3 regions of the Variovorax sp. SPNA7 genome follow, and region 3 is predicted to be linked to each of the others. Evidence: riboswitches for the same ligand, from Rfam matches in the RefSeq annotation. Region 3 holds a riboswitch; each other region holds the start of a gene.
The links. Region 3 has a riboswitch for glycine ahead of RZE77_RS03450 (D-amino acid dehydrogenase). Riboswitches for the same ligand answer to the same signal wherever they lie in the genome.
Positions count from the first base shown of each region.

Region 1: another riboswitch for glycine. It lies ahead of RZE77_RS06580 (ABC transporter substrate-binding protein); the one in region 3 lies ahead of RZE77_RS03450 (D-amino acid dehydrogenase).
Region 2: another riboswitch for glycine. It lies ahead of gcvT (glycine cleavage system aminomethyltransferase GcvT); the one in region 3 lies ahead of RZE77_RS03450 (D-amino acid dehydrogenase).

Region 1 is NZ_CP138513.1:1,434,284-1,443,635, reverse strand. It holds gene RZE77_RS06585 (ABC transporter permease) at 1-228, opposite strand, end outside; gene RZE77_RS06580 (ABC transporter substrate-binding protein) at 250-1,839, opposite strand; glycine riboswitch at 2,010-2,141, opposite strand; gene RZE77_RS06575 (hypothetical protein) at 2,271-3,065, opposite strand; gene RZE77_RS06570 (NADPH-dependent FMN reductase) at 3,179-3,769, shown strand; gene RZE77_RS06565 (pyridoxal phosphate-dependent aminotransferase) at 3,776-4,909, opposite strand; gene RZE77_RS06560 (aminotransferase-like domain-containing protein) at 5,044-6,507, shown strand; gene RZE77_RS06555 (SDR family oxidoreductase) at 6,596-7,348, shown strand; gene cynS (cyanase) at 7,371-7,814, opposite strand; gene RZE77_RS06545 (ABC transporter ATP-binding protein) at 7,864-8,691, opposite strand; gene ntrB (nitrate ABC transporter permease) at 8,714-9,352, opposite strand, start outside.
Region 2 is NZ_CP138513.1:3,686,334-3,695,685, forward strand. It holds gene RZE77_RS17290 (MFS transporter) at 1-753, opposite strand, end outside; gene RZE77_RS17295 (putative hydro-lyase) at 801-1,616, opposite strand; gene RZE77_RS17300 (LysR family transcriptional regulator) at 1,708-2,613, opposite strand; gene denD (D-erythronate dehydrogenase) at 2,682-3,698, shown strand; gene RZE77_RS17310 (TRAP transporter substrate-binding protein) at 3,768-4,739, shown strand; gene RZE77_RS17315 (TRAP transporter small permease) at 4,827-5,321, shown strand; gene RZE77_RS17320 (TRAP transporter large permease) at 5,318-6,595, shown strand; gene RZE77_RS17325 (hypothetical protein) at 6,742-7,290, shown strand; glycine riboswitch at 7,322-7,412, shown strand; glycine riboswitch at 7,425-7,537, shown strand; gene gcvT (glycine cleavage system aminomethyltransferase GcvT) at 7,583-8,761, shown strand; gene gcvH (glycine cleavage system protein GcvH) at 8,809-9,180, shown strand; gene gcvP (aminomethyl-transferring glycine dehydrogenase) at 9,233-9,352, shown strand, end outside.
Region 3 is NZ_CP138513.1:762,897-772,248, reverse strand. It holds gene RZE77_RS03475 (glycosyltransferase) at 1-298, opposite strand, end outside; gene rfbC (dTDP-4-dehydrorhamnose 3,5-epimerase) at 368-916, opposite strand; gene rfbA (glucose-1-phosphate thymidylyltransferase RfbA) at 913-1,812, opposite strand; gene rfbD (dTDP-4-dehydrorhamnose reductase) at 1,863-2,753, opposite strand; gene rfbB (dTDP-glucose 4,6-dehydratase) at 2,750-3,832, opposite strand; glycine riboswitch at 3,939-4,008, shown strand; glycine riboswitch at 4,060-4,166, shown strand; gene RZE77_RS03450 (D-amino acid dehydrogenase) at 4,257-5,558, shown strand; gene RZE77_RS03445 (FIST signal transduction protein) at 5,576-6,856, opposite strand; gene RZE77_RS03440 (PhaM family polyhydroxyalkanoate granule multifunctional regulatory protein) at 6,906-7,655, opposite strand; gene RZE77_RS03435 (aminotransferase-like domain-containing protein) at 7,743-9,158, opposite strand; gene RZE77_RS03430 (LysE family translocator) at 9,263-9,352, shown strand, end outside.

The sequences.
Region 1 (9,352 bases), 670 kb from region 3:
GTTGCCCTGCAGCAATTGCCCGCTCCAGCGCACGAACTGCGTGGGCAGCGAATCGTTCAGCCCAAGCTGGCCCCGCACCTTGGCGATGTTCTCGCTGGTGCCGCTGTCGCCCACGATGGCGGCGGCCGGATCGCCGGGCGCCAGCCGGAGCATCAGGAACACGATCAGCGCGACGATGACGAGCACCGGCACGGTCGACAGGATGCGGCGCGCAAGAAAGATCAGCATGGGTTTGGCGAACGAGCGCGCTCAGCTCTTCTTGATGTTCCAGAACACATTGACCGGCGAGCGCACCACGCCGCTCACCACGCCCTTGCGGTAGGCCGTGAGCGGCTTGTATTCGCCGATGGGTGCGTAGATGCCGGTGTCGTACACGCGTTGCTGGATGGCCGTGGCCAGGTCCTTGCGCTTCGGCTCGTCGGCCGTCGCCAGGAAGTCGGACTTCAGCTGCTCGAGCTTGTCATCGGTGGCCCAGCCGAACCAGCCCTTCTCGCCGTTGCCCGTGAGCGGCGCATAGAACATCGGGTTCATGTTGTCGGCAATGCCCCAGCCGGTGATGAAGAGGTTCCAGCCGCCCTTGTCGACGGGATCCTTCCGCGCGCGGCGCGTGACCAGCGTGGGCCAGTCCATCGACTGCATGTCGACGTTGAAGCCGGCCTGCTTCAGCAGCTGCGCCATCACCGGCGGAAACTTGTTGAGCAGCGCAAAGTCGGCCGGATACATGAGCACGACCGGCTTGCCGTCATAGCCCGCTTCCTTGAGCAGCGCCTTGGCTTTCTCGAACTGCGGCTTGCCGGTGAAGTAGCTGGTCTTGTCGCTGGAGAACGCCGTGCCGCACGGGTAGACCGAGGCGCAGCTGTTGTAGAGCTCCTTGTGCACCATCTGGGCGCGCATCAGCGCCTCCTGGTTGATGGCCATGATGGCGGCCTGCGCGATCTTCGGATTGTCGAAGGGCGGAATGACGTGGTTCAGGTGCAGCGCGAACGAGCCCTTCGGGATCGGGTTGTCGACCGTGATGGCAGCGTTGTTCTTGAGCGCCGTGTACTGCTCCGGCGGCAGCCATTCGATCATGTCGACCTCGCCGTTCGCGAGCGCATTGGCCTGTGTCTGCGCGTCCTTCAGGATGATCCATTCCATGCGGTCGACGTACACGTTCTTGCCGCCCGCGGTGCCTGAAGGCGCCTCGGTGCGCGGCACGTACCTGGTGTTCTTCAGGTAGACCACCTTCTCGCCGGGGCGGTACTCCTCCTTCTTGAAGATGTAGGGGCCCGAACCGGTGGCGTCGTCGATCTGCTTGTCGGACGGCGTGGCGGCCACGCGCGCCGGCATGATGAACGGCGGGTTCGACGAAGGCTTGCTCAGTGCATCGAGCACCATGCCGAAGCCGTCCTTGAACACCAGCCTGAAGCTGCTGGCGTCGACCGCCTCGGCCTTGTCGAGCGCGGCATACATCTTCTGGCCCAGCCCGTCGCGCTGGCCCCAGCGCTTGAGCGACGCCAGCACGTCTTCCGAAGTGACCGGCTTGCCGTCATGGAATTCGAGGCTCTTGCGCAGCGTGAAGGTCCACGTCCTGCCATCGGCGCTGGTGGTGTACTTGTCGACCATCTGCGGCTTGACCTTGCCCTGCTCGTCCACGCCGAAGAGCGTGTCGTACACGGCATAGCCGTGGTTGCGCGTGACGAAGGCGGTGGTCCAGATCGGGTCGAGGATCTTGAGGTCGGATTGCGGCACCAGGCGCAGCACCTTGGCCGCATCCTGCGCGAACGCGCTGGTGGTTGCGAATGCAGCGGCCAGCATGGCACCCGCGACAACGGCTTTCAGGTTTCTTTTCGACAGCATCTTCGGTTCTCCGGTTGAAAAAATCGTGAGGAACGGGACTTCGGATCAGGCGTGCCAGCGCGGCCGCCCCGGTGGAAGAAGAAGAGGAAAAATCGCGCGAGGCGCTCGAACAAGAGTCATGAAGAAGAAGGCTCCGGAAGCGCGCAAAGGCCACCCCGCGCATTGCGCGAGATGCCCCTGCTGTCCTTTGGCCTGAGAGATTCACCATGCACGCTCATCGCGCATGGCTTGCCCCTTCGGCGGCTGCCCTCGGAGGCCTTTTCTATTCAGGGCTCCGGGCAGCGCTCTCCAGCGTTGATCGAGATATCCAGTCTTGGGACCTGAGCGTTATGGGCTGTCGCCTTCGGTAATGCACTAACTCGAAGCATCGAGCCGGCATTTCTCCTGGATGCATTCTTCCAAGCAGAATGCGTGCCACTCGAACGCTTGCGCTACTGCGGCCCGCCGCAGAAGCTCGCCCTTTCGGTGGTCCTGGCGGTGAAGTGAAGGCGTGTGGTGGTGGTGTCGCTGGCGGGCGTGTTCTGCGGCCATTCGCTCTGCAGCCATGTGTACTGCCAGCTGTAGGCTTCGCCCGGGCTCGCAGCTTCGCCGTAGCTGATGCGAAGGCTGCCGCTGCTCTCGTCGTGGCAGTGCTTCGACTGCTTGTATTCCCTTTCGCTGAAGCAGGCGCGGACCATCTTCGAGCACGAAAAAGGAATGCCTTCGTACACGGCCCGGCTCGCGTCCTCGACCGGCACGAAGTCGGCCTTGCTGAACGAAGCGCCGCCGCCCGAGTACATCTCCGACACCGTCTGGAGCACGGCCGCGGCCCACCGCCCTTCGGCCAGCGGATAGAGCGCCGGCGCGAGGGAGATGCGCGAATCCGCCATGCCGGGAGTGGCCGCCTTCTTCATCAGTGCGGCCGCATAGCCGCTGAAGTCATGCAGGCGGTTCAGCTGCCACGTGCCGGCGGCGACGCGCTTGATGCGCGCCATGGCCAGCGGCTCGCTCGAGAACACCGCATAGTCGCCCGCTGCGGCGCCGCGCGGCCGGTACAGGCCCAGCGCCTGCGGATCGCAGGGCTGCGGCAGCAGCGCACACAAGCGCGCGCGCCAGTCCGCATCCAGCGATTCCGGTTTCTTCACCGCATCGAAGAGTTGTGCCGACGGCGCGGCGCCCGCATGCCCCGCAAGCAGCAGGACGAACATCGGCAAGGCGGCAGTGCGAAGAATGGGCAACGGGTTCATGGACCGGCATGGTAGCCAGCCCGCCCACAGGATGCTGCAACCAATTGCGGTGCGGGCGGGCCGATGTTGTAGCCTTCGCCCCACGGCCATCTTGGCCTCGAACGGAGCAAAAGATGGCTGACAGGATCCTGGTGTTCTATGGCTCGTACCGCTCGGACCGCATGGGCATTCGCCTGGCGGACTACCTGGTGGCGGGCCTCAACGCGCGAGGTGCCGAGGCCGAGTTGATCGACGCCAAGGCCGTCGGCCTGCCGATGCTCGACCGCATGTACAAGGAATACCCCGAAGGCACCGCGCCCGCGGCGATGGAAGCGCTGGCGCAGAAGATACGCGGCGCGGATGCCTTCGTCTTCGTGGCCGGCGAATACAACTGGGGCCCGCAGCCCGGCCTGAAGAACCTGACCGACCACTTCCTCGAGGAATGGTTCTGGCGCCCCGCCGCCATTGCGAGCTATTCGGCCGGCCGGTTCTCCGGCGTGCGCTCGGGCACCGTGTGGCATTCGGTCCTATCGGAGATGGGCATGGTCGTCGTGTCGAGCACATTGGCGGTCGGCCCCATCTCGCAGACGCTCGATGCCAGCGGCAAGCCCACCGGCAGCGCGGGCGAATCGCTCGATCGCTCCTTCGGAAGGTTCGCGGACGACCTGGCATGGTGGACCGAGGCGGCGCGCGCGCAGCGGGCGCGCAAGGCGCCGCCGTATTGACCGCCCCTAGGCACCGGCCTTCGCAGCCTCCATCAGCGCCACCGACACGCACTCCAGCGCAATCGCCAGTTGCGTGAGCGTCGGCAAGCCGAATCCCAGCCTGAACACCAGCGGGTCGTCGCCGAACCACGGGCCGGGCGCGACGCGGGTGCTGTACCTGGCCAGCGCGGCATAGAAGCGCTCGACGGCCGCGGCATCGAAGAGCTCGCGCCTGAGCCGCATGCAGCACAGCGCCCCGGCATCCGGGCGCACCCACTCGATGTGGCTGGCATGGCGCGACACCCAGTTCTCTGTGAGTTGCAGGTTTTGCGCGAGGAGCTTGCGCCGCTCGCCGATGATCCGGTCGCGCTGCCTGAACACGGCCAGCGCTAGCGCCTCGTCGACCGGCGAGCAGGAGATCACCGTGCTGAACTTCGCCGTGACCAGCGCCTGGCGCAGCGCCGCGTCGCGCGTGATGGCCCAGCCGATGCGCAGGCCCGCCGAGCCGTGGCACTTGGACAGCGAGGACACCGAGATCACCCTGTCGCCCAGCCCGGCGGCTCCCGGCGCCGCGGCATCGTCGCCATAGGCTGCCTCGCGGTAGGTCTCGTCGATCACGAGCCAGGCGTTCGGCGCATGTTCGGCCAGCATCGCCACGATCTCGCGCAGGGTCTGCGCCGGAATCGCGACGCCCGACGGGTTCTGCGGCGAGGCCAGGCTCAGCAGCTTGGTCTTCGGGGAGAGCAGCTTGCGCAGCGCATCCAGGTCGATGCGGTAGCCGGTGTCGAAGCTCAGCGGCAGCGCGCGCGTGGTGGCGCCGACGGCGGCCAGCGCGTTGCGCGCCAACGGGAACACCGGCTCGGCCACGACGGCTTCGTCACCCGCCTGGCACAGCGTGAAGGCGATGAGGAACAGTGCGTGGGCACCGCCGACCGTAACCACCACGTCGTCGGCATCGACGCCATGTTCGTTCGCGATTTCCTGGCGCAGGGCGGGGCTGCCGGCCGCGGTGCCGTAGTCCAGCGAAAAGTCGGCATCGTCGCCGAAGGCCATGTCGACCAGCTCCGACAGCCGCACGCTCGGCCCCACGCTTTCGGCAAGATCGAAGCGCGGCGCCTTGCTGACGAGGGAAATGATTTCGTTGTCGGGAAACCGTGCCATGAACTGCCGCTTGATCCGTTGCTGTAGATAACACCAATGTTGCAGTTTCGTGGCCGACGATAACAGCCACACTTTCCTGAAATTAGGTGCAGTACAGTTGCATGCAGTGCCATCCACGCCAGCAGGAGTGATCCGTGTCGCAATCTCCCCGGTTCCGCTATGAAGAAGTCGCCGATTTCGTGGCCGCGCTGGCCGGCCGCGGCACCCTGAAGCCGGGCGCGCGGGCGCCGTCGCTGCGCGAGATCAGCACGCTGCAGCGCACCAGCCTGAGCACCGCGGTGCAGGCCTACCGCCTGCTCGAAGACCGCGGCATTCTCGAAGTGCGGCCGCAGTCGGGCTACTACGTTGCCAAGGCCCCGCCCGCCCTGCCCGTGCCGACAACCGCGCGCCATTCGATCCGGCCCGCCAAGGTGGAACTGTCGGGCCTGATGCTCGACCTGCTGAAGCACGCGTCGGACGAAGCCTTCGTGCCGCTCGGCTGCGCCATTCCCAACCAGCGCCTGCTGTCCTCCTCCAGGCTCGACCTCGTGCTGGCCCGCACGGCCCGCGTGAAGGGCAGCCAATGCAACACCTACTCGCCGCCGCACGGCGAGATGTCGCTGCGGCTGGAGATCGCGCGCCGCGCGCTGCGCTTCGGGCAGGTACTGGCGCCGGACGACATCGCCATCACCTGCGGCTGCACCGAGGCGCTGGCGCTCGCGCTCGATGCGGTCACGGAGCCGGGCGACACGGTCGCCATCGAGTCGCCGACCTACTTCGGGCTGCTGCAGGTGCTGCGCGCAAAGCGGCTGAAGGTGGTCGAGCTGCCGACCGATGCCGACACCGGCGTTGCCGTCGATGCGCTGCGCGAAGTCGTGGCCTCGGGCAGGGTGCGCGCCTGCGTGCTGGCGTCGAGCTTCAGCAATCCGCTCGGCTGCACCATGCCCGAAGAGAACAAGCGCGCCGTGCTGCGCCTCCTGGCCGAACACGGCGTGCCGCTGATCGAGGACGACGTGTACGGCGACGTCCATTTCGGCGAGGAGCGGCCCCCGCCCTTCAGCGCGCTCGACACGCACGACAACGTCATCTATTGCGGCTCCTTCTCCAAGACGCTCGCGCCCGGCTACCGCATCGGCTGGATCGCGACGCGCCGCCACATGGCCCGGGTGCTCGAAACCAAGTTCGCCACCAGCCTGGCGACGCCGGTGCTGACGCAGGTGGCGCTCGCCACCTTCCTGTCGAACGGCGACTACGACCGCCACCTGCGCCGCGTCCGGCGCGAGTTCGCCGAGACACTGGCCCGCATGACGCGGGTGATCGAGCAGGCGTTCCCGCCGGGCACCAAGGTGTCGAGGCCGGCCGGCAACTTCGTGCTGTGGGTCGAGCTGCCCGAGCCCGCGGACACGCGGCTCCTGTTTGCGCAGGCGCTCGAAAAGGGCATCTGCTTTGCGCCCGGCGTGGTGTTTTCGGCCAGCGGCAAGTACGCCCACTGCCTGCGCCTGAGCGGCGGCCACGGCTGGGATGCGCGCATCGAGAAAGGCCTGCGCACGCTCGGCGCCATGGCGGGACGGGCCGCAGGTCTTGCAGGATCAGGCAAGAAGCTTGTTCGATCCGGATAACGCCCGGAGCCCCATCCGCGAGAGACTTGCCTCCATGCCCGGCGCAGCGTTGCGCCATGGTCCACACCCATCGCACGAGGAGAGTCTCATGAGCGCAATCCAGGAAAAAGTCGTCCTCATCACGGGCGCAAGTGGTGGCATCGGCGCGGCGGCCGCGCGGCTCCTGGCGCGGCGCGGCGCCAAGGTGGTGCTCGGCGCGCGCCGCACCGACCGGCTCGAGGCGCTGGCCGAACAAATCGCGGCCGACGGCGGCACCGCGCACTTTCAGCGGCTGGACGTCACCTACCGGCCCGACGTGGAAGCATTTGCCGAATTCGCACTCGAAACGCACGACCGCATCGACGTGCTGGTGAACGCCGCGGGCGTGATGCCGCTGTCGCCGCTGTGGACGCGCAAGGTCGACGAATGGGAGCTGATGCTCGACGTCAACCTGCGCGGCGTGCTGCTGGGCATTGCGGCGGTGCTGCCGACGATGCAGGAACAGGGCTGGGGCCACATCGTCAACGTGGCGCCGGTGCCCGCGCAGGGCGTGTCGCCGAACTCGGCCGTGTATTGCGGCACGCAGTACGCGGTGGACGCCATCTCCGAAGGCCTGCGGCAGGAGCACGCAGGCAAGCTGCGCGTGACGGTGGTGCGCCCCGACGTGAGCGAGGCGGACCGCACGCTGGCCGACCGCATTGCGGCCTGCAGCAGCTTCGAGCGCATGGTCACGCGGCGGCGCATCGCAGTGCCCGCGGAGGCCGTGGCACGCTCGATTGCAGGCGCCATCGAGGGCGGCAGCATCTCGGCCCCGCGGCGCACGGCATGGCGGCCGCGGCCGGCCGAGCACGCGGCGTTCTGACGTTCCGTTCCGAGGGACCGCGTCAGTAGGTCTTGTAGGGCAGGAACTTGCCCGAGAGCACCACGTTGACGCGGTCGCCCTTGGGGTCGGCCTGGCGCTGGATGTCCATGCTGAAGTCGATCGCGCTCATGATGCCGTCGCCGAACTCTTCGTGGATCAGTTCCTTGATGGTGGTGCCGTACACGCTCACCACCTCGTACCAGCGGTAGATGAGCGGATCGGTCGGCACGGGCGTGGGCAGCGAGCCCTTGTAGGGCACCACCTGGAGCCACTTCTGCTCCTCGACCGTCAGGCCGAAGATCTTGCCGATGACCTTGGCCTGCTTGTCGTCGAGCGTCATCTGTCCAAGGCAGGCGGCGGTGGTCCACTCTTTCGAGAGGCCGACCTTCTTCGCCACATCGGCCCACTGGATGCCCTTGGACACCTTCACGGTGATGATCTTCTCGGTGACGTCGTTGCGGTTCATGCGGGTTTGCTCCTGATTGAAATGAAGAAGAAAGAAAACGAAGAAAGAGTCACGACGCCTTGGCGCGCGTGACGAGGAAATCGACGATGTGGTTGCGCAGCGCGTAGTAGCCATCGAGGTGGTGCAGCGAGGCGCGCGTGCGTTCGCGCGGCAGCGGGTTGGCCACGGTCTCCGCGATGTTGCCGGCGCGCCAACCGCCGCCCGGCTGTTCGGCGCCGTTGGTCATCAGCAGGATGCGGTCGGCCAGCAGGATGGCCTCGTCCACGTCGTGCGTGATCATGAAGACGGTCTGCTGCGTCTGGCGCACGATGGCCATGAGCTCGTCCTGGATGGTGCCGCGCGTGAGCGCATCGAGCGCGCCGAAGGGCTCGTCGAGCAGCAGCATCTTGGGCTGGATGGCAAAGGCGCGCGCAATGCCCACGCGCTGCTTCATGCCGCCCGAGAGCTGCGCGGGCTTCTTGTCGATGGCGGCCTGCAGGCCCACCATGGCCACGAAGCGCTCCACCTGCGTGTCGACGTGGCCGGCCGACCAGTCGGGCCAGCGCGAGGCCACCGCAAAGGCGATGTTCCTGCGCACCGTGAGCCACGGCATCAGCGCGTGGCTCTGGAACACCACGCCGCGCTCCAGGCTCGGGCCGGCCACCTCGCGGCCGTCCATGAACACATGGCCGGCGCTTGCCTGGTCCAGGCCTGCCAGCACGTTGAGGATGGTGGTCTTGCCGCAGCCCGAGTGGCCGATGATGCAGACGAACTCGCCGCGGTCGAGCGTGAACGACACGTCCGCGAACACCGGCCGCGCCGGCACGAAGGCCTTGGCCAGGCCCTCAATGCGCAGGAAGCCGCTGGTGGCGGGCCGCAGGGCGGGAGCAGTTGTCATGGGGGCGCCTCGTGCCGATCGATCACTCCACATAGGTCACCTTCCGCTGCAGGCCCGCGAAGGCCTGGTCGAGCAGCATGCCGACGATGCCGATCACCAGGATCGCGAAGATCACGTTGGTGAGCGAGAGGTTGTTCCACTCGTTCCAGACGAAGTAGCCGATGCCGGTGCCGCCCACCAGCATCTCGGCCGCCACGATGACCAGCCACGCAATGCTCATGCTGATGCGCATGCCCGTGAGGATGGTCGGCGCGGCCGCCGGCAATACCACGCGGAACGCGCGGCGCAGCGGCTTCACTTCGAGCGTGCTGGCCACGTTGAGCCATTCGCGCTTGACCGAAGCCACGCCAAAGGCGGTGTTCAGCAGCATCGGCCACACCGAGCAGATGAAGATCACGAAGATGCCGCTGACCGACGAATCCTTGATGGTGTAGAGCGCAAGCGGCATCCACGCCAGCGGAGAAATCGGCTTGAGCACCTGGATGAATGGATCGAAGGCCTTGTGCAGCAGCGGCGACATGCCGATCACGAAACCCAGCGGCACCGCCACCACGCAGGCCAGCAGAAAGCCCAGCCCCACGCGGGCCAGCGAATATGCCAGCTGGATGGCAATGCCCTTGTCGTTGGGCCCGTTGTCGTAGAAGGGGTTCGAGAGATGCTT
Region 2 (9,352 bases), 2.9 Mb from region 3:
GCCGGTGAACAGCAGGCTCGCGAGCACCGTGGTGCCCAGCATGCCGGGCTTGAAGATCGCGAGGAAATTGCCGCTGCGCTCGCCGCGCGCCACGGCAGCACGGCTCTGCACGTAGATCTCCGGGTCGCGGATCGAGCGGCGGATGAACACGATCAGGAGCGCCGGCAGCAGGCCCAGCATGAACATCACGCGCCATGAATACTCCGGCGGCAGGAACGAGAACAGCGCCATCGACACCAGCACCGCCGCGCCCCATCCGACGGCCCAGCTGCTCTGCACCAGACCCACCGCCTTGCCCCGGTAGCCGGGCCGGATCATCTCGGCGATGAGCACCGAGCCCACCGCCCATTCGCCGCCGAAGCCCAGGCCCTGCAGCGTGCGGGCGACCAGCAGCTGCTCGGGCGTCTGCGCCAGCCCGCAGGCAAAGGTGAAGATCGCGAACACCAGGATCGTGAGCTGCAGGATGCGCACGCGGCCGTACCTGTCGGCCAGGATGCCGGCCGCCCAGCCGCCGATGGCCGAGGCCACCAGCGTGGCAGTGCCGATCAGCCCCACCTCGGTCTTGCTCATGCCCCACAGCGACAGCAGGATGGGCGTGACCAGCGGCAGCGTGTAGTAGTCGAAGGCATCGACCGCGTAGCCGCTGAAGGATGCGGTGAGCGTGCGTTTCTCGTTCGGGTTGAGCGTGCGCAGCCAGCTGCCTCCGGCTTGCGTGTCGTCGCCCGCCTGGGCGGCGTCGAGGGTGGTCTTCATGGGGTTGTCTCCTTGCGTTTTGAAATGGGGGGTGGACAGCGCCGCGGCTAGAACGCGGCCAGCTGGTGGTGCAGCAGGTCGGTCACGAGCATCGAGCCCGGCGCATGCGTGATGGCGAACGGCAGCCTGGCGGCGGCGAGCGCGGCCTGGGGCGTGACGCCGCAGGCCCAGAACACGGGCAGCTCGTCGGGCATCACCTCGACCGCGTCGCCGTAGTCGGGATCGGCGATCGAGCGGATGCCGATCAGCGCCGGGTCGCCGATGTGCACCGGCGCGCCGTGCACGGCCGGAAAGCGCGAGGTGATCTGCACTGCGCGAATGGCATCGGCCGCCCGCAGCGGGCGCATCGACACCACCATCGGCCCATGGAAGGCGCCGGCCGGCTCGGTGGCCATCGAGGTGCGGTACATCGCCACGTTGCGGCCCTGCTCTACGTGGCGCAGCGCGATGCCCTCGGCCATCAGCGCGTGCTCGAAGGTGAAGGAGCAGCCGATGACGAAGCTCACCAGGTCGCCGCTCCAGAGTGCGCGCACGTCGGTGGGTTCGTCCACCAGTACGCCGTCCCGCCACACGCGGTAGCGCGGCAGGTCGGTGCGGATGTCGATGTCCTCGCCGAGCGCCGGCAGCGCCGGGTCACCGGCTTCCGACACGCCGAGCAAGGGGCACGGCTTGGGATTGGCCTGGCAGAAGCGCAGGAAGTCGGCCGCGTGCGCCCGCGGCAGGATCACGAGGTTGCCCTGCACATGGGCGCTCGCGAGCCCGCTGGTGTGGGAGCTCAGCGCACCGCTGCGGCAGGCCTGGCGCACGGCCAGCGCGCTGCTGCCTGCGCCGGGCTGTTCTGCGAAGGATGGACGGTTCGACATTTGGCGTTTCCGATGCCCGGGGCATCGCTGTGGTGTGATGCGCCGGATTGTGGGAATCCGCGCTCACGAACGCCAACGCAAAGTTTCTCGCTCAAGTCATCGATTTTTTCGATGACCCCATGCGGTGCGACGCGTGCACCACGGCGGAGCCGAGCGCGGCCTCGGGCAGCGGCGACGACGGGTCGTCGCGGTAGCTCGCATAGATGGGCAGCGGCTCCAGCGTCACATCGCAAGGCAGCACGCGCAGCGGCAGGCGCCGCGCCAGCGGCTCGACCACCGCGCGCGGCAGCGCGGCCACGCCGAAGCCCGCCTCCACCAGCTGCGCCATCGCCGAGATCGACGAGATCGCATGCACGCGCGGCGGCGGGCTGCCGGCCTCGCGGAACAGCTCGAGCAGCGCCACGTGCGGCTGCGAGCCGCGCTGGAAGGTCAGCAGGTCGAGCGAGAGCAGGTCCGGCAGGCGGTAGCGCCGCTTCAGGTGCAGCTCGCGGTGGCCGACGAAGCACATGGGCATCGGTGGCACGGCCCGCGTGCGCACGCCGTCGCCGGTGGCCGGCAGCGCGGCAAACACCAGGTCCTGCTTGCCGCGCTGCAGCTGGTCGACCAGCACCGGCGTGGTTTCGACGGTGAGCTCCAGTTCGAAATCAGGGTGCGTGGCCTGCATGTGCTTGAGCCAGCCGGTGAGCCAGCTGTGCACCACCGATTCGATGGCGCCCACGCGCAGCACGGCCTCGCGCACCGTGCCCGAACCCATCTCGGCCTTGATGTGCATCTGCATCTCGAGCAGCTTCTGCGCGAAGGCATGGAAGCGCTGCCCCGCCACCGTGAGGCGGAACTGCTTGTCGCGCCGGTCGAGCAGCAGCACGCCCAGCTCGCGCTCGAGCGCGGCGATGCGGCTGGACAGCGCCGACTGCGTGAGGTGCAGCTTCTCGGCCGCACGGGTGACGCTCTTGAGCGCCACAGCCCAGTGGAAGGCTTCGACGAATCGCAGGTTCATCGTGCAAGTGTCGCCTGAGCCGCGCATTCCGCTGCGCTATGCTCGTTGGCGAAGGAGACAAGACCACCATGCAGATCGTCATCACGGGCGGCGCCGGCTTCCTGGGCGCACGCCTTGCCCGCACCCTGCTGAAGCAGGGCGAGCTTTCGCTGGCCGGTGCGCCGGCACGCACCATTTCCCGCATCACGCTGGTCGACCGGGCCGCGCCGCCGGCCGACCTTGCGGCCGACCCGCGCATTGCTACTGCGCTCGGCGACCTGAACGAACAGCTGGCCTCGCCCGACGCCTCGCCCTGGACCGAGGCCGACGCCATCTTTCACCTGGCCGCCGCAGTCAGCGGCGAATGCGAGGCCGATTTCGACCTGGGCATGCGCAGCAACTTTGCCGCCACGCACGCGCTGCTCGAAAAGGCCCGCGCCGTGGGCACCCGGCCGCTCTTGGTGTTTGCCAGCTCGCTCGCGGTGTTTGGCGATTCGCCCGAGCAGCCGCTGCCGCCGCTGATCGAAGACCACACGCTGCCGACGCCGCAGACCAGCTACGGCATCCAGAAATTCATCGGCGAACAGCTGATGGCCGACTACACGCGCAAGGGCTTCGTGCGCGGGCGCAGCGTGCGCCTGATGACGGTGAGCGTGCGCCCCGGCCGGCCCAACGGCGCGGCCTCGGGCTTTTTCAGCGGCATGATCCGCGAGCCGCTCGCGGGCATCCGCGCCGCCTGCCCAGTGCCCGACGAGACGCCGGTGGCCATTGCGTCGCCCGCGCGCACGGTCGAAGGCATCATTCGCGCCGCCCAGGCAAGCGATGCCGAATGGGGCCCGCGCACCGCGCTCAACCTGCCCTCGCTTTCCACCACCGTGGGCGAAATGGCCGCGGCACTCGAGCGCGTGGCCGGCAAGGCCGCCACCGCCCTGCTCGACCGCACGCCCGATCCGGCCATCCAGCGCATCGTGAAAACCTGGCCCGGGCGCATCGAAACCGTTCGCGCCAGCCGCCTGGGGCTTTCGGCCGATGCCAGCTTCGAAGCGGTTATTCGCGATTACGTCCGTGAAAATCCCGACGCGGTGAAGCTTTCGGTTACGGCATAGTCGACGGCTGCCCGCGGAGTTCCCCTCCTTTTCCCTTCTTCGCGACTTCTTTTCTCTGGAGACTACACAATGAAATTGACCCGACTGGCCGCCGGCCTGGTTCTGGGCCTGGGCATGGCCTGCGCCGCCTTCGCGCAGACCACCATGAAGATCAGCATTTCCACCGCGCAGAACTCGCACCAGGGCGTCGCGATCGACGTCTTTGCCAAGGAAGTCGAGAAGCGCACCGCGGGCCGCTACAAGGTCCAGACCTTCTACAACGGCTCGCTCGGCGGCGAGCGCGAATCGATCGAGGCCGTGCAGCTCGGCACCCAGGAACTGGCGCTGTCCTCGACCGGCCCGGTGCCCAACTTCGTGCCTGAGACCAAGATCCTCGACGTGCCCTTCCTGTTCCGCGACAAGGCCCACGCCCGCGCCGTGCTCGACGGCCCGATCGGCCAGGAGCTCCTGACCAAGTTCGACGCCAAGGGTTTCAAGGCGCTGGCCTGGGCCGAGAACGGCTTCCGCCACATGACCAACAGCAAGCGCGACGTGAAGGGCCCCGAAGACCTCAAGGGCCTGAAGATGCGCACCATGGAAAACCCGGTGCACATCGCGGCCTACAAGACCTTCGGCATCGTCACCACGCCGATGGCCTTCCCCGAAGTGTTCACCGCCCTGCAGCAGGGCACGGTCGACGGCCAGGAAAACCCGCTGTCGGTCATCATCGCGGCCAAGTTCGACCAGGTGCAAAAGCACCTGTCGCTCACGGGCCACGTCTATTCGCCGTGCATCTTCCTGATGAACAAGGCGTCGTTCGACAAGCTCAGCGCGGCCGACAAGCAGGCCTTCCTCGAAGCAGCCAAGGAAGCCACCAAGGCCAACCGTGCGCGCGTGGACGAAGACGACGCCAAGGGCGTGGCCGACCTGCGCGCCAAGGGCATGACCGTGATCGACAACGTCGACAAGGCCAGGTTCGTCGCAGCGCTGTCGCCGGTGAATGCCCAGTTCGAAAAGGATTTCGGCAAGGCCAACCTCGACAAGATCCGCAACTTCAAGTGATCCCCCGATGCTATCTTTTAGGTAGCATCACCCGCCCGTTCAGTTGCATCTGACGGGCTTTTTTGTTTTCAACAATCACGATTGCAGATGAAAGAAAAATTTCTCGGCATCGAGCGCTGGACCACCGGCGTCTCGATGATCGCGGCCTGCGTGATGCTGGTCATCGCCTCGGGCCTGGGCGTGTTCCAGATCGTCACGCGCTTCGTGCTGGAGCAGCCCGCCGAATGGAGCGAGATCCTGATCCGCGTGAGCCTGATCTGGATGGTGTTCCTCGGCATCCCGATGGCCTTCCGCCAAGGCGCGATGGTGAGCGTGGACGTGCTCTACCGCTGGAGCCCGCCGCGCATCAAGCGCGTGCTCGACGCGGTGGTCAGCATTGCGGCGCTGGCACTGATGCTGGTCATTCTCTGGTGGGGCTGGGACTACGCGATGCGTGGCCGCGTGCAGTCGATGGCCGGGCTCGAAAGCCTGTCGATGATGTGGTCGTACCTGGCGCTGCCGGTCGGCTCGGTTTTCTGCCTTTTTGGCATTGTTGGCAATTTTCTCGATCCCAAGCGGCTCGAACTGGAGACCGCGCAATGACGCCCGTGATGGTTGCAACGATGGTGCTGTGTTTTGCACTGTCGGTTTCGGTGGCCGTATCGATCGGCCTGGCCTCGATCCTGGGTATCCAGGTGGCCAACGTCAACATGCTGATCTCCGTGAAGGAGATGTTCAATTCGATCAACAAGTTTCCGCTGGCCGCGATTCCGTTCTTCATCCTGGCCGGCAACCTGATGGAAACCGGCGGCATCTCGCGGCGGCTGGTCGAGTTTGCCAAGAGCATCGTGGGCGGCGTGCAGGGCGGCCTGCCGATGACCTGCGTGCTCACCTGCATGATCTTCGCGGCGGTGTCGGGCTCGTCGGTGGCCACCACCTTCGCCATTGGCGCGATCCTGATTCCGGCGCTCATCAAGCACGGCTATCCCACCGCGTACGCGGCCGCGCTGCAGGCCACGAGCGCCGAGCTCGGCGTGATCATCCCGCCCTCCATTCCCCTGATCCTCTACGGCGTGAGCGCCGAGGTGTCGATCGGCGAGCTGTTCATTGCGGGCTTCGGGCCGGGCATCCTGATCAGCCTGGCGCTGATGCTGTTCGTCTGGGCCTTCTGCAAGTGGAAGGGCTGGGGCAAGAACGACGGCGACGGCCGCATGCCTTTCTTCAAGGCGACGTGGCAGGCCGGCTGGGCGCTGCTGATGCCCGTCATCATCCTGGGCGGCATCTACGGCGGCATCTTCACGCCCACCGAAGCCTCGGCCGTGGCGGTGCTCTATGCGCTGGTGGTGGGCGTGGGAATCTACCGCGAGATCAAGCCCACGGACCTGTACGTCATCCTGCGCAAGTCGGTGCTGTCGTCGGCGGTGATCATGTTCATCATCGCCAACGCGGGCCTGTTCGCGTTCCTGATCACGCGTGCAGGGGTGCCCGACGCCATCGGCCACTGGCTGCAGGAAGTGCTGAAGTCGCCCGCGATGTTCCTGCTGGGCGTGAACGCGGCGCTGTTCGTCATCGGCATGTTCATCGAGACCAGCGCGGCCATCATCGTGCTCGCGCCCATCCTTGCGCCGGTGGCGGTGCACTTCGGCATCGACCCGGTGCACTTCGGGCTGATCATGGTGGTGAACCTGGCGCTCGGCATGATCACCCCGCCTTTCGGCGTGAACCTGTTCGCGGCCTGCACGGTGGCGCGCATCTCGCTCGACCGGATCGTGAAATACCTGGTGCCCTTCGTGCTCGTGATCCTGGCCTGCCTGATGGTGATCACCTACGTGCCGTGGATATCGCTCGCGCTGCGCGACCTGGCGTACGCCAAATAGCGGAAACAAGGCGAAAAAGAAGAAACGGCAGCCTGTTCGCAGGCTGCTTTTTTTTGTGCGGCGGTTTCCCTGTAAGGCAAACGTTTCATGAAGATGTCACCGCTTGCAACGATGCTTCAGCCCTCGATCCCCAAAGCTGTGGCGCCATGTTTCCCACCAAGACCGACAAGGCACGCGACGAACTCCAAGGCCGCGAGCGCACGCTGAGCCAGCGCGAGCGCGCCTTGCTGCTGATGGCCGACGGCCGGCGTTCGCTGACCGATTTCAGCCCGCTTTTCGCCAGCCGCACCGAAGCCGAGCAGGCGATCCAGGCGCTGATGCGCCAAGGCTATCTGCAGGACGCGCAGGCGCTTGCTGCCACGGCGGCGCAAGCCGTGGCGCAGCCGCCCGCCCCGGTACCCGCGGCCGACCCGATCCGGCTCGCCACCTCGGCCGACAACTTCGACGGCAAGCGCTCCCTGGCCACCACGCGCATGTTCCTGTTCGACATCTGCGAGCGCATGTTCGTGCGCCGCGACCCCAAGTTCGCGCTGCAGATGCGCGACGCCCTGCGCGAGGCGCGCGACCGCGGCGCCATGCTGACCATTGCCGCACTGATGCTCACCGAGGTCGAGAAAGCCGCCGGCGCCGAGCGGGCCGAATCGCTGCGCGAGCGCATCGACCGGCTGCTGCCGCCGGCCGAGACCGTGCACTGAGCCGCAGACCGGGCGGCCGCGATCCACTACACTCCTATGGTCAGGAGAGAGCCCCGCCAGCCGGGGCCGCCGAAGGCGCAGGGGTTTCCCGAACGCTCAGGCAAAAGGACTGACACAGCGCTGGCGCATGCCGGCGCTTCCTTGCTGGAGAGAGGCCGCTGCATCCCAAACCATGCACCGGCCCACCGAAGGAGCAAACCCCGATCGTGGGGCGAATCTCTCAGGTAAAGCGGACAGCAGGGGTGGCCCATGGCTCGCGCCATGGAATTCGTCTGCCCCTTTGGAGTGCCCCGTGGCTGCTTCCTCCGACTCCTCTTCCGCCGAACAACTCCTGAAGACCCCGCTGTACGACCTGCACGTGGAGCTCGGCGCCCGCATGGTGCCGTTTGCGGGCTATTCGATGCCGGTGCAATACCCCGCCGGCCTCATGGCCGAGCACAGGCACACGCGCGACGCGGCCGGTCTGTTCGACATCTCGCACATGGGCCAGCTGCGCCTGGTCTGCCCGGACGCCGCGGCCGCCTTTGAAACCCTGATGCCGGTCGACGTGATCGACCTCGCGCCCGGCAAGCAGCGCTACGGCCTGCTGCTGAACGACCAGGGCGGCATCCTCGACGACCTGATGTTCTTCAACGAGGGCCACGGCTCGATCTTCGTGATCGTGAACGGCGCCTGCAAGGTGGCGGACATCGCCCACATCCAGCAGAAGATCGGCGCACGCTGCGATGTGCAGCCCATGCCCGACCACGCGCTGCTCGCGCTGCAGGGGCCGCAGGCGGCCGTGGTGCTGGCGCGGCTGTCGCCCGGCATCGAGCGCTTCGTCTTCATGACCGGCGGCGCGGTGCAGATCGGCGGCATTCCGGCCTTTGCCACGCGCAGCGGCTACACCGGCGAAGACGGCTTCGAGATCTCGGTGGCCGGCCAGAATGCCGACGCCCTCGCCCGCCTCCTGCTGGCCCAGCCCGAGGTCAAGCCCATCGGCCTGGGCGCGCGCAATTCGCTGCGGCTGGAAGCCGGGCTGTGCCTCTACGGCAACGACATCGACACCACCACCACGCCAATCGAAGCCTCGCTCAACTGGGCGATCCAGAAGGTGCGCCGCACGGGCGGCGCGCGCGAAGGCGGCTTTCCGGGCGCGGCCAGGGTGCTGGCCCAGCTCGCCGCCGCCACGGCCGGCGCCGCGGGCCACACCGACCACGACACGCTGAAGCGCAAGCGCGTCGGCCTTGTGGCGCTGGAACGCATTCCGGTGCGCGACGGCACCATGCTGCAATCCTTCGAAGGCAAGGACATCGGCTTTGTCACGAGCGGCCTGCTCGGCCCGACGGCCGACCGCCCGATCGCCATGGGCTACGTGGCCACCGCGTTTTCCGAGCCCGGCACGCGCGTGCAGGCCATCGTGCGCGGCAAGCCGGTGCCGATGGAAGTCTCGACGCTGCCTTTCGTGCCCACCCGCTACTACCGCGGCTAGGCGCTGCGCCCCCGATCATCATTTTTTTCCACGAGGAGTTTTCCACCATGAGCATCAAGTACACCAAGGACCACGAATGGGTCTCGGCCGAAGGCAGCGCAGCCACCGTCGGCATCACCGTGCATGCGCAGGACGCGCTCGGCGACGTGGTCTTTGTCGACCTGCCCGAAGTCGGCAAGAGCTTTGCCCAGGGCGAGGTGGCCGGTGTCGTCGAATCGGTCAAGGCCGCGGCCGATGTGTTCATGCCCGTGTCGGGCGAGATCACCGAAGTGAACGAAGCCCTGCGCGCCGATCCCTCGCTCGCCAACACCGACCCGTTGGCCGCCGGCTGGTTCTTCAAGGTCAAGCTCAGCGAACCCGCGCAGCTCGACGCGCTGCTCGACGCCGCCAGCTACGACAAGTTCGCTGCCGAGTCCTGATCCGCCGAATTCGCAAGCCGCCTTTTTCCTCATTCCCGAGCCTTCACCCGCCATGCCGATTCCCGCCCTTCCCTCTTTGCAACAACTGGAGAACGCCGAAGAGTTTCTCGCCCGCCACATCGGCATCGATGCGGCGGACGAGGCGCGCATGCTGCCGGTGATCGGCTCGGAA
Region 3 (9,352 bases):
TGCAGACGATCCAGTCGTGCTTGCAGGTCGCGACCGCAAACGCCCTGGTTTCCTCAACCACAGGCGACCAGGGCACGACGATCACGCGGTCCGCAAACTGAGCCGCAAGCTCCGCGGTTCCATCTGTTGACGACTTGTCAATTACCAAGAGTTCGTCGACAAACGACAGTGCCCTGAGGCAGGTACCTATCAGATCAACCCGGTTGTAGGCGATGACGACGCCACTGACCCTTTGGCGTGTGGCACCCGTGTTTGTCACAGGCAATTTTGAAGCTTCTTGCAGCCCTTCGATCGACATTCAGTTCCTCACTCTGGCGCTCGTGCTGGCGCCGTATCCATAGATGGGCAACAGATCTTCGCCTGTCTTTTAGTCGAAGGTTTCAGCTTGATTCAATGAAACACCGAGTTCGTCTTTCGCGGACAGCACGGGGCCCATGCCGGCATCCGGCCATTCGATACCGATCGTCGCATCGTTCCACACGATACTGCGCTCATGCGCCGGCGCATAGTAGTCCGTCGTCTTGTACAGAAACTCCGCCGTCTCGCTGAGCACCAGAAACCCATGCGCAAACCCCTCAGGCACCCACAGCTGCCTGTGGTTGTCCTCGCTGAGTTCCACCCCCACCCATTTTCCAAACGTCGGCGACGACTTGCGGATATCCACCGCCACATCGAACACCGCGCCGCGCACCACGCGCACCAGCTTGCCCTGCGGTTGCTGGATCTGGTAGTGCAGGCCGCGCAGCACGCCCTTGGCCGAGCGCGAATGGTTGTCCTGCACGAACTCCACATGCCGCCCGACCGCCTCGTCGAAGGCCTTGCCGTTGAAGCTCTCGTAGAAGAAGCCGCGCGCATCGCCGAAGACCTTCGGTTCGATGATCAGCACCTCGGGAATGGCGGTGGGTGTGGCCTTCACGAGCGCACCTCCTCGGCCAGCAGGTGGTTCAGGTACTTGCCGTAGCCGTTCTTCTGCAGCGGCGCGGCCAATCTGGCCAGCTGCTCGCGGTCGATGAAACCGTGGCGCCACGCGATCTCTTCGGGGCAGGCGATCTTCAGGCCCTGCCGGTGCTCCAGCGTGGCGATGAACTGGCCGGCCTCCAGCAGGCTCTCGTGCGTGCCGGTGTCCAGCCAGGCATAGCCGCGCTGCATGATCTGCACGCTGAGCTGGTCGCGGTCGAGGTAGGCCTGGTTCACGGCCGTGATCTCCAGCTCGCCGCGCGCGCTGGGCTTCACGGCCTTGGCGATCTCCACCACCTGGTTGTCGTAGAAGTACAGGCCCGTGACGGCATAGCTGCTCTTGGGTTTGAGCGGCTTCTCCTCGATGCTGCTGGCCTTGCCCTTGTCGTCGAAGGCCACCACGCCGTAGCGCTCGGGGTCGTGCACGTGGTAGGCGAACACGGTGGCACCGGAGGGCTTCGAATCGGCATCGGCCAGCAGGTGCGCGAAGTCATGGCCATAGAAGATGTTGTCGCCCAGCACCAGCGCGCTCGGAGAATTTCCCACGAACTTGTCACCGATGATGAAGGCCTGCGCGAGGCCATCGGGGCTGGGCTGCACCGCGTACTGCAGGTTGATGCCCCACTGGCTGCCGTCGCCCAGCAGCTGCTGGAAGCGCGGCGTGTCCTGCGGCGTGCTGATGATCAGGATGTCGCGCATGCCGCCGAGCATCAGCGTGCTCAGCGGGTAATAGATCATCGGCTTGTCGTACACCGGCAGCAGCTGCTTGCTGAGCGCGAGCGTGGCGGGGTGCAGCCGGGTGCCGGAGCCGCCGGCCAAGATGATGCCTTTGCGTTGCGTGGTCTTCGTGGTCATGGTGTTGTTCTCCGCTTCTTGCTTGCGTGGGTCGCTTGTGCTGCCGTCTGTCAAAGGGTCTCGCGCAGCATGCGGGCCACGCCCTGCTGCCAGTGCGGCAGCACCAAGCCGAAGGCGGCCTGCAGCTTGCGCGTGTCCAGGCGCGAGTTGGCCGGGCGCGTCGCGGGGGTGGGGAAGGCGCTGGTGGGCACGGGCTCGACGGCTTCCGGTCCGGCCTTGAGTTCCACGCCAGCCGCTTTCGCCTGCTCGATCACGAAGCGCGCATAGCCATGCCAGGTGGTCTCGCCGCCGGCCACCGCGTGGTACAGGCCGGCCTTGGCCGGGTCCTGCAAGGTGGCGCGGATGGCGTGCGCCGTGACGTCGGCCAGCAGCTCAGCGCCGGTGGGGGCGCCGAACTGGTCGTCGATGACGGTCAGGCGGTCGCGCTCCTTGGCGATGCGCAGCATGGTCTTGGCAAAGTTGCCGCCGCGCGCGGCATAGACCCAGCTGGTGCGCAGGATCAGGTGCTTCGCGCAGTGCTTCGCCACCAGTTGCTCGCCTTCGAGCTTGGTGCGGCCGTACACGCTGAGCGGGCCGGTGGCGTCGTCTTCTTTCCACGGCGTGCTGCCGCTGCCGTCGAAGACGTAGTCGGTGGAGTAGTGCACCATGAGCGCGCCGATCTGCTGCGCGGCCTCGGCCACCACGCCGGGCGAGGTGGCGTTGAGGGTGCGGGCGAACTCGGGCTCGCTCTCGGCCTTGTCGACGGCGGTGTGGGCCGCGGCATTGACGATGACGTCGGGGCGCACCTTGCGCACGGTGTCGGCCAGCTGCTCGGGACGGCTGAAGTCGGCGTGGAAGTCGGTGCTGTCGAAGTCGAGCGCGACCAGCTCGCCCAGCGGCGCGAGGCTGCGCTGCAGCTCCCAGCCGACCTGGCCGCCCTTGCCCAGCAGCAGCAGCTTCATGCCGCAGCCTTGGCCGCGGGTGCGGCGTCGTATTGCTTCTCGACCCATTCGCGGTAGGCGCCGCTTTGCACGTTGCGCACCCATTCGGCGTTGGCCAGGTACCACTCGACGGTCTTGCGGATGCCGCTGTCGAAGGTTTCGGCGGGCTTCCAGCCGAGTTCGCGCTCGAGCTTGCGCGCATCGATGGCGTAGCGCCGGTCGTGGCCGGGGCGATCGGTGACGTAGCTGATCTGCGCCTTGTAGGGCTGGCCGTCGGCACGCGGGCGAAGTTCGTCGAGCAGGGCGCAGACGGTGTTGACGATCTCAATGTTGGGCTTCTCGTTCCAGCCGCCGACGTTGTAGGTCTCGCCGAGGCGGCCGGCTTCGAGCACGCGGCGGATGGCGCTGCAGTGGTCCTTCACGTAGAGCCAGTCGCGCACCTGCATGCCGTCGCCGTACACGGGCAGGGGCTTGCCGGCCAGGGCGTTGACGATCATCAGCGGGATGAGCTTCTCGGGGAAGTGGAAGGGCCCGTAGTTGTTGGAGCAGTTGGTGGTGACGACCGGCAGGCCGTAGGTGTGGTGCCAGGCGCGCACGAGGTGGTCGCTGGCGGCCTTGCTGGCCGAGTAGGGGCTGTTGGGCTCGTACTTGTGCTCTTCGGTGAAGGCGGGGTCGGTCTTGGAGAGGGAGCCGTAGACCTCGTCGGTGGACACGTGCAGGAAGCGGAAGGCGGCTTTCTGCTCGGCCGCCAGCGCGCTCCAGTGGCCGCGCACGGACTCGAGCAGGCGGAAGGTGCCCAGCACGTTGGTCTGCACGAAGTCCTCGGGGCCGTGGATGGAGCGGTCGACGTGCGATTCCGCGGCAAAGTTCACGATGGCGCGCGGCTTGTGCTCGGCCAAGAGGCGGTCAACCAGCGCGCTGTCGCCGATGTCGCCCTGCACGAAGAGGTGCCGCGGGTCGCCTTTGAGAGACGCGAGCGTCTCGAGGTTGCCGGCATAGGTCAGCTTGTCGAGGTTCACGACAGGCTCGTCGCTCTGCGCCAGCCAGTCGAGTACGAAGTTGGCGCCGATGAAGCCCGCGCCGCCGGTTACCAGGATCATGAGTCTCCCCGAAGTTTCGAATCAATGACAATTATCCCATTGGTCCGAATTGTCAAAATTCATGGTTGGCGGCTTTGCGGTCCCCGCCTACAATCGTTTCACTGCAGGAGAGTGAGTAGTACTTATTACTACTCCACCGAAGGCGCAAACTCCCATAAACGCTCAGGTCAGCCCACAGATTCCTTGAAGTTCTTTCAAAGAGTGTCGTGGCATGTACTGCATCAACTGACAAGCCGTCTGGAGAGCCATCACCTCGCGTGATGCACCGAAGGAGCAAACCCGTTGCAAGGTGCAACAGGTGAATCTCTCAGGTACCAAGGACAGGGGGAGCGGCAACTTGGACGGCGTTCGTCCGGTTGCTCGCTATTGAATCAGTAGCACACCAAGTCCGCCGTTCGAGTGCCAATCTTCAAAGGTACTTGAAATGCGTGTGATCGTTCTTGGCGCCGGCCTGCTCGGCGTGACTTCTGCTTACTATCTCCAGCAACTCGGCCACGAAGTGACCGTGATCGACCGGCAGGCCACGCCGGCCGCCGAAACAAGCTTTGCCAACGGCGGGCAGATCTCCGTCAGCCATGCCGAGCCCTGGGCCAATCCGAGCGCACCGCTCAAGGTGCTGCAATGGCTGGGCAAGGAAGACGCCCCGCTGCTGTTTCGCATCCGCGCCGACATGCGCCAGTGGCTCTGGGGCCTGCAGTTCCTGCGCGAATGCACGCCGGCGCGCACCCGGCACAACATCGAGCAGATCGTTCGCCTGGGCACCTACAGCCGCGAGGTGCTGCAGCAGCTGCGCGCCGACGCCGGCCTGCAATACGACCAGCGCACGCAGGGCATCCTGCACTTCTATACGACGCAGAAGGAGTTCGACGGCGCCCTCAAGCCCGCCGAGCAGATGCGCGCACTCGGCTGCGAACGCCAGGTGATCTCTGCCGACGAGGCCGTGAAGATCGAGCCCGCCCTCGCCCACATCCGCCCGAAGCTGGCGGGTGCCACCTACACGGCGGAGGACGAGTCCGGCGACGCGAATCTTTTTGCACGCGAGCTGGCGAAGCGCGCGGCCGCGGCCGGCGTGAAGTTCCTCATGAGCCACACGGTGACCGCGCTGCGCGAGGCCGGCGGCAGCATCGACCACGTCGAAGCCACCGACAGCGAAGGCCGCTTCCAGCGCATCCGCAGCGACGCCTTCGTGCTCGCGATGGGTTCGCTGAGCCCGATCGTTGCCGCGCCGCTGGGCATCCGGCTGCCGATCTATCCGGCCAAGGGCTATTCGGTGACGCTGCCGGTGAAGGACGCGTCCAGGGCGCACCAGGTCTCGCTGACCGACGACGAGTTCAAGCTCGTGTTCTCGCGCTACACCTCGGCTTCCGGCGACCGCCTGCGCATTGCCGGCACGGCCGAGCTCAACGGCTACGACCGCGACCTGAACCGCGTGCGCTGCGAGGCGATCGTGCGGCGCGTCGAGGAGCTCTTTCCGGGCGCCGGCGACACCACGCAGGCCCAGTTCTGGACCGGCCTGCGCCCCGCGACGCCAAGCAACGTGCCGCTGATCGGCAAGACGAAACTGCCGAACCTGTTCCTCAACACCGGCCATGGCACGCTCGGCTGGACGCACGCCTGCGGATCGGGCAAGTCGATTGCACGCATCGTGAGCGGACTCGCGCCCGAGGTCGACTTTGCGTTCACCGGCATGCCTGCGCCGGCGGCGCGCGTACTGCAGCCGGCCTGAATGCCAGAGGGCGAGGCTCAGTCCTTGCTGGTGAACACCGTCAGCACGCCGGTGTAGCCGTACAGGTGGTGGCGCGCGATCTCGCCCGCGGCAAAGAAGCCGACCAGCGGCACGTCGCCCAGCGCGTGCCGCACGATCTGCAGTTCGGCGCCCGGCGCGCCGAAGTGCGGCCCGCCGCGTCCCGAGCAGCTCACGTACACGGCGCCCGCGATGCGGCGCGCCGGATGCGGCGCCGCCTCGGCCTCCCCCGCTGCGACGGCGCGCGCGGTGGCCAGCGTCTGCTCCTCGGGCTCGAGCTCTTCGCGGATCTCGGCGCAGATGCGCATCAGGTCGGCGCGCGCGGCCTGCGCATTGCGGCGGCAGAAGGTCAGGCGCATGCCGGCCTCGGCCACATCGGCAATCGCGATGCCGCGGCGCGTGGGGTCCAGGCCGATGATGTGGCGCACCAGCACATCGGCCCCCAGGTCGCCGGTGCGGCGGATGCCGTCGCTGCCCGCATCGGCAAGGCCCACCAGGGTGGCGCGCACGGCGTCGATGGCTTCCTGCGGCCGCTCGAGCGTCACCTGCAGGTCGGCCAGCAGCACGTCGAGCGCAGGTTCGCCGTCGAGCTTGAGCAGCAGGTTGCCATCGGCCTCGGTGATCTCGCGCTCGCGCCCCGCGCCCGAGCGCAGCGGCTGGCAGCCCTGGGTGACGCGCGACACCAGCCGCACGCCCTCGCCGAACACCACGCCCGACAAGCCGCCCGAGAACACGCCGCCCGCGGCCCCATGGCCGCGGATGTTGCCGTTGCCGCCGACCGCGAACTGCAGCGCGCCGCCGCGCCCTGACGACAGCCCGCCGAACAGGTAGCCGGTGTCGGTGCGGCCCGCCATCTCGCCGATGAGTTCGGTCAGGTCGGGCGTGGCGGGGTCCGCGTGCACCAGCGCCGTGTGGGCCTCGAAGCCGCTCATTTCCGAATTGCCCAGCGGCGCCACGCCGGAAAACACGCGGTACTGGTCGCTCGGCAGCGCGCAGAGCATCAGGCTGAGGCCGGGCTCGTCGAAATATTCGGCGTTGTTGGCCGAGACGCCGATGCCGACCGTGCCGGACCAGTCGGTGACCTCGGGCAGTTCGGCGCTCAGGTGGTCGAGGATGTCCTGCGCGTCCGACGCATAGTGGTCGGTGATGTAGAGCAGCCCGAGCGTGGGCGACGCCGCGTAGTCGGGCAGCGCCATCTGCGCGCGCAACTGGGCCAGCACGAGGCCGGCTGCCATGCGCCATTGCGGGTGGGTGGCATGGCCGGAAGGAAACAGCTTCATGATGCGTGCCAACCCGTTCTCTTCAATCAAGGAATGTGTGTGTATGACGTCAGCGGCGGCCGGCCGTTCGCTTGCGCGCGGCGGCCGATGCCTTCTTTGCGGCGGCGGGCGCTGCCGCCTTCCTGGCCGCGGGTTTCGAGGCTGCGGGAGCAGCCGCCGCCGGCTTGCCCATGGCCTTGCCCACCGCATCGGCCAATGGCTGGGCCATGGCCGGCACCTTGAGCTGGGCCGCATCCTGCAGCGCCGAGCTCGCGATCTGCTGGAACTGCTCGGTCAGCGAGCCCCACCATTGCATCGGATCGATCACGCCGGCGCCGCTGCCATTGCCGTCCGAAGCGGCAGTGGCCGAAGCCGGCTTGCTGCGCGCCTTCTTTGCCGGTGCCGGGGCTTCTTCCTCGGGCTCGGCCTCCGGTTCGGCCGGCGCAGCGGCTGCAGGTGCCGCGGCAGCGGCAGGCGCCACGGCGGCCGCCTGCTTGGTGAACGCGCTGGCGATATCTTCCATCCGCACGTTCATGCCGCGCAAGGTCGAAAGTGTCATCTTTTGCACTTCGAGCGCCTGGATGGTGGCCTTGAGCGCATGGCCGTTCTGCTCGAGCCAATACTGCACCGTCTTGAGTTCCTGGATGCGCTTGTCGACCTCTTCCACGCTCAGCGTGGGGGCCACCCAGCTCGCGAGGCTCGGCAATCCGGGCACCGCACTGCCCGCCGCGCCGCCGGCGCCACCGCCGGCAAGGTTCTTCAGAAAATCGAATCCGGGGACGAATTGGCTGAAGTCGAAGGGTTGGCTGGCATTGCTCATGCGGAGGTCTCCGGTTGGGTTTTCTTGTGATGCCAGCTTACTCCAAGGCATCGCCGTTTTGGGCCCGGGCGCCCTCCCCGTTGGCCATCAGAGTTCCGCGCGCACCTTGCTGAACACCTTCCAGAACGCCGCGTCCTGCGAGGTCGCGAAATTGATCCGCATCATCGTGCTCGGCGGCCGCCGCGCATGGAACAGCGAGCCCGGCGCGAGCAGGTAGCCCTGGTCGAGCATGCGCTGGGTCAGCGCGTCGGTGTCGACGCCCGTGTCGACCCAACCGAACAGGCCCGCCGGCTCCGACGCGAAGCTGCAGCCGTGCGCCATCGCAAGCTTCACCGCACGGCCGCGCGCGCCGTCGAGCCGGATGCGTATGCGTTCGGCATGCCGCCGCAGCTGGCCCTGGTCGATGCACCACGAAAGCGCCCGCTCGAACAGCGTGGGCGTGGTGAGCGTGGCCAGGAGCTTGGTCTCGAGCAGCCGCTCCTTCAGCTCCGGCGAGGCGGCCAGGAAGCCGATGCGCCAGTTGGGCGCGAGGATCTTGGCAAAGCCGCTGACGTAGATGGTGCGCTGCAGCCCGTCGAGCGCGCTGAGCCGCGTGGCGTGCTCGGGCGCGAGGTGGCTGTAGGTGTCGTCCTCGACGATGTGGAAGTCGTGCTCGTTGGCCAGCTTGAGCACGCGGTGCGCGCTGCCGGGCGTGAGGCTGTAGCCGGTCGGGTTGTGCAGCACGCTCACGCTCACGAAGAGCTTGGGGCTGTGCAGCTGGCAGTACTGCGCCATCACCTCCAGGTCGGGCCCGTCGGCGCGGCGCGGCACCGGCAGGATGCGCATGCCCAGCGCCTCGAGCCGCGCGAATTCCAGCGCCCAGCCGGGCTCCTCGACCATCACCGGATCGCCCGCGCGCAGCAGGGTGCGGCTCACGATGTCGAGCGCATGCGTGGCGCCCACCGTGGTCACGATCTGGTCGGGCGCGGCGGGCACGTTGATGCCCACCAGCTTGTTCGACAGGCTGCGGCGCAGCGCGGCGTCGCCCGAGGGTTCGCCGTACTGGAGCGACAGCTCCTGCAGCGCGGCTGTACTGGTCATGCGGCGCACGGCCGTCGGCATGAAGGCGGAGGCCATCCAGTCGGGCGGAAACACGCCCATGCCCGGCTGCGGCTTGTCGCTGGGCCGGTGGAACATGCTGCGGATGAGCGAGCTCGCATCGGCCGGCACGCGCGAGGCCATCATCTGGACGACCATGGGCGCCGCATTGGGCGGGCGCCCCTCCTGCGCCGGCGCCGAGTCGCGCACGTAGAAGCCGCGCTGGCGGCGCGCCTCGACCAGCCCCTGCGCCAGCAGCTGGTCGTAGGCCGCCACCACCGTGTAGGGGCTCACGCCCTGCTGGCGCGCGCATTCGCGCACCGAGGGCAGACGCGCGCCGGGCGGCAGCAGCCGGGTACGGATGCGTTCTGCCAGCCGGTCGGCCAATTGCCCCGTGAGCGACTGGGTGGAGGTTCGTGTCAGCATCTGGGGCCCGGCTTCTGTGTCGAAAGAAAGACCAATACAGTTTTCGAATATGTTCGATCAACTGTATCGGAACTGTAATGGTGTGAAAGTTTAGAGTGTATGCAATGAACTGGCAAGAATTCACCGCGCTGCTGGTGCTGGCCACGGCGATGAGTTTCTCGCCCGGTCCCAACACCACGCTTTCCACTGCTCTC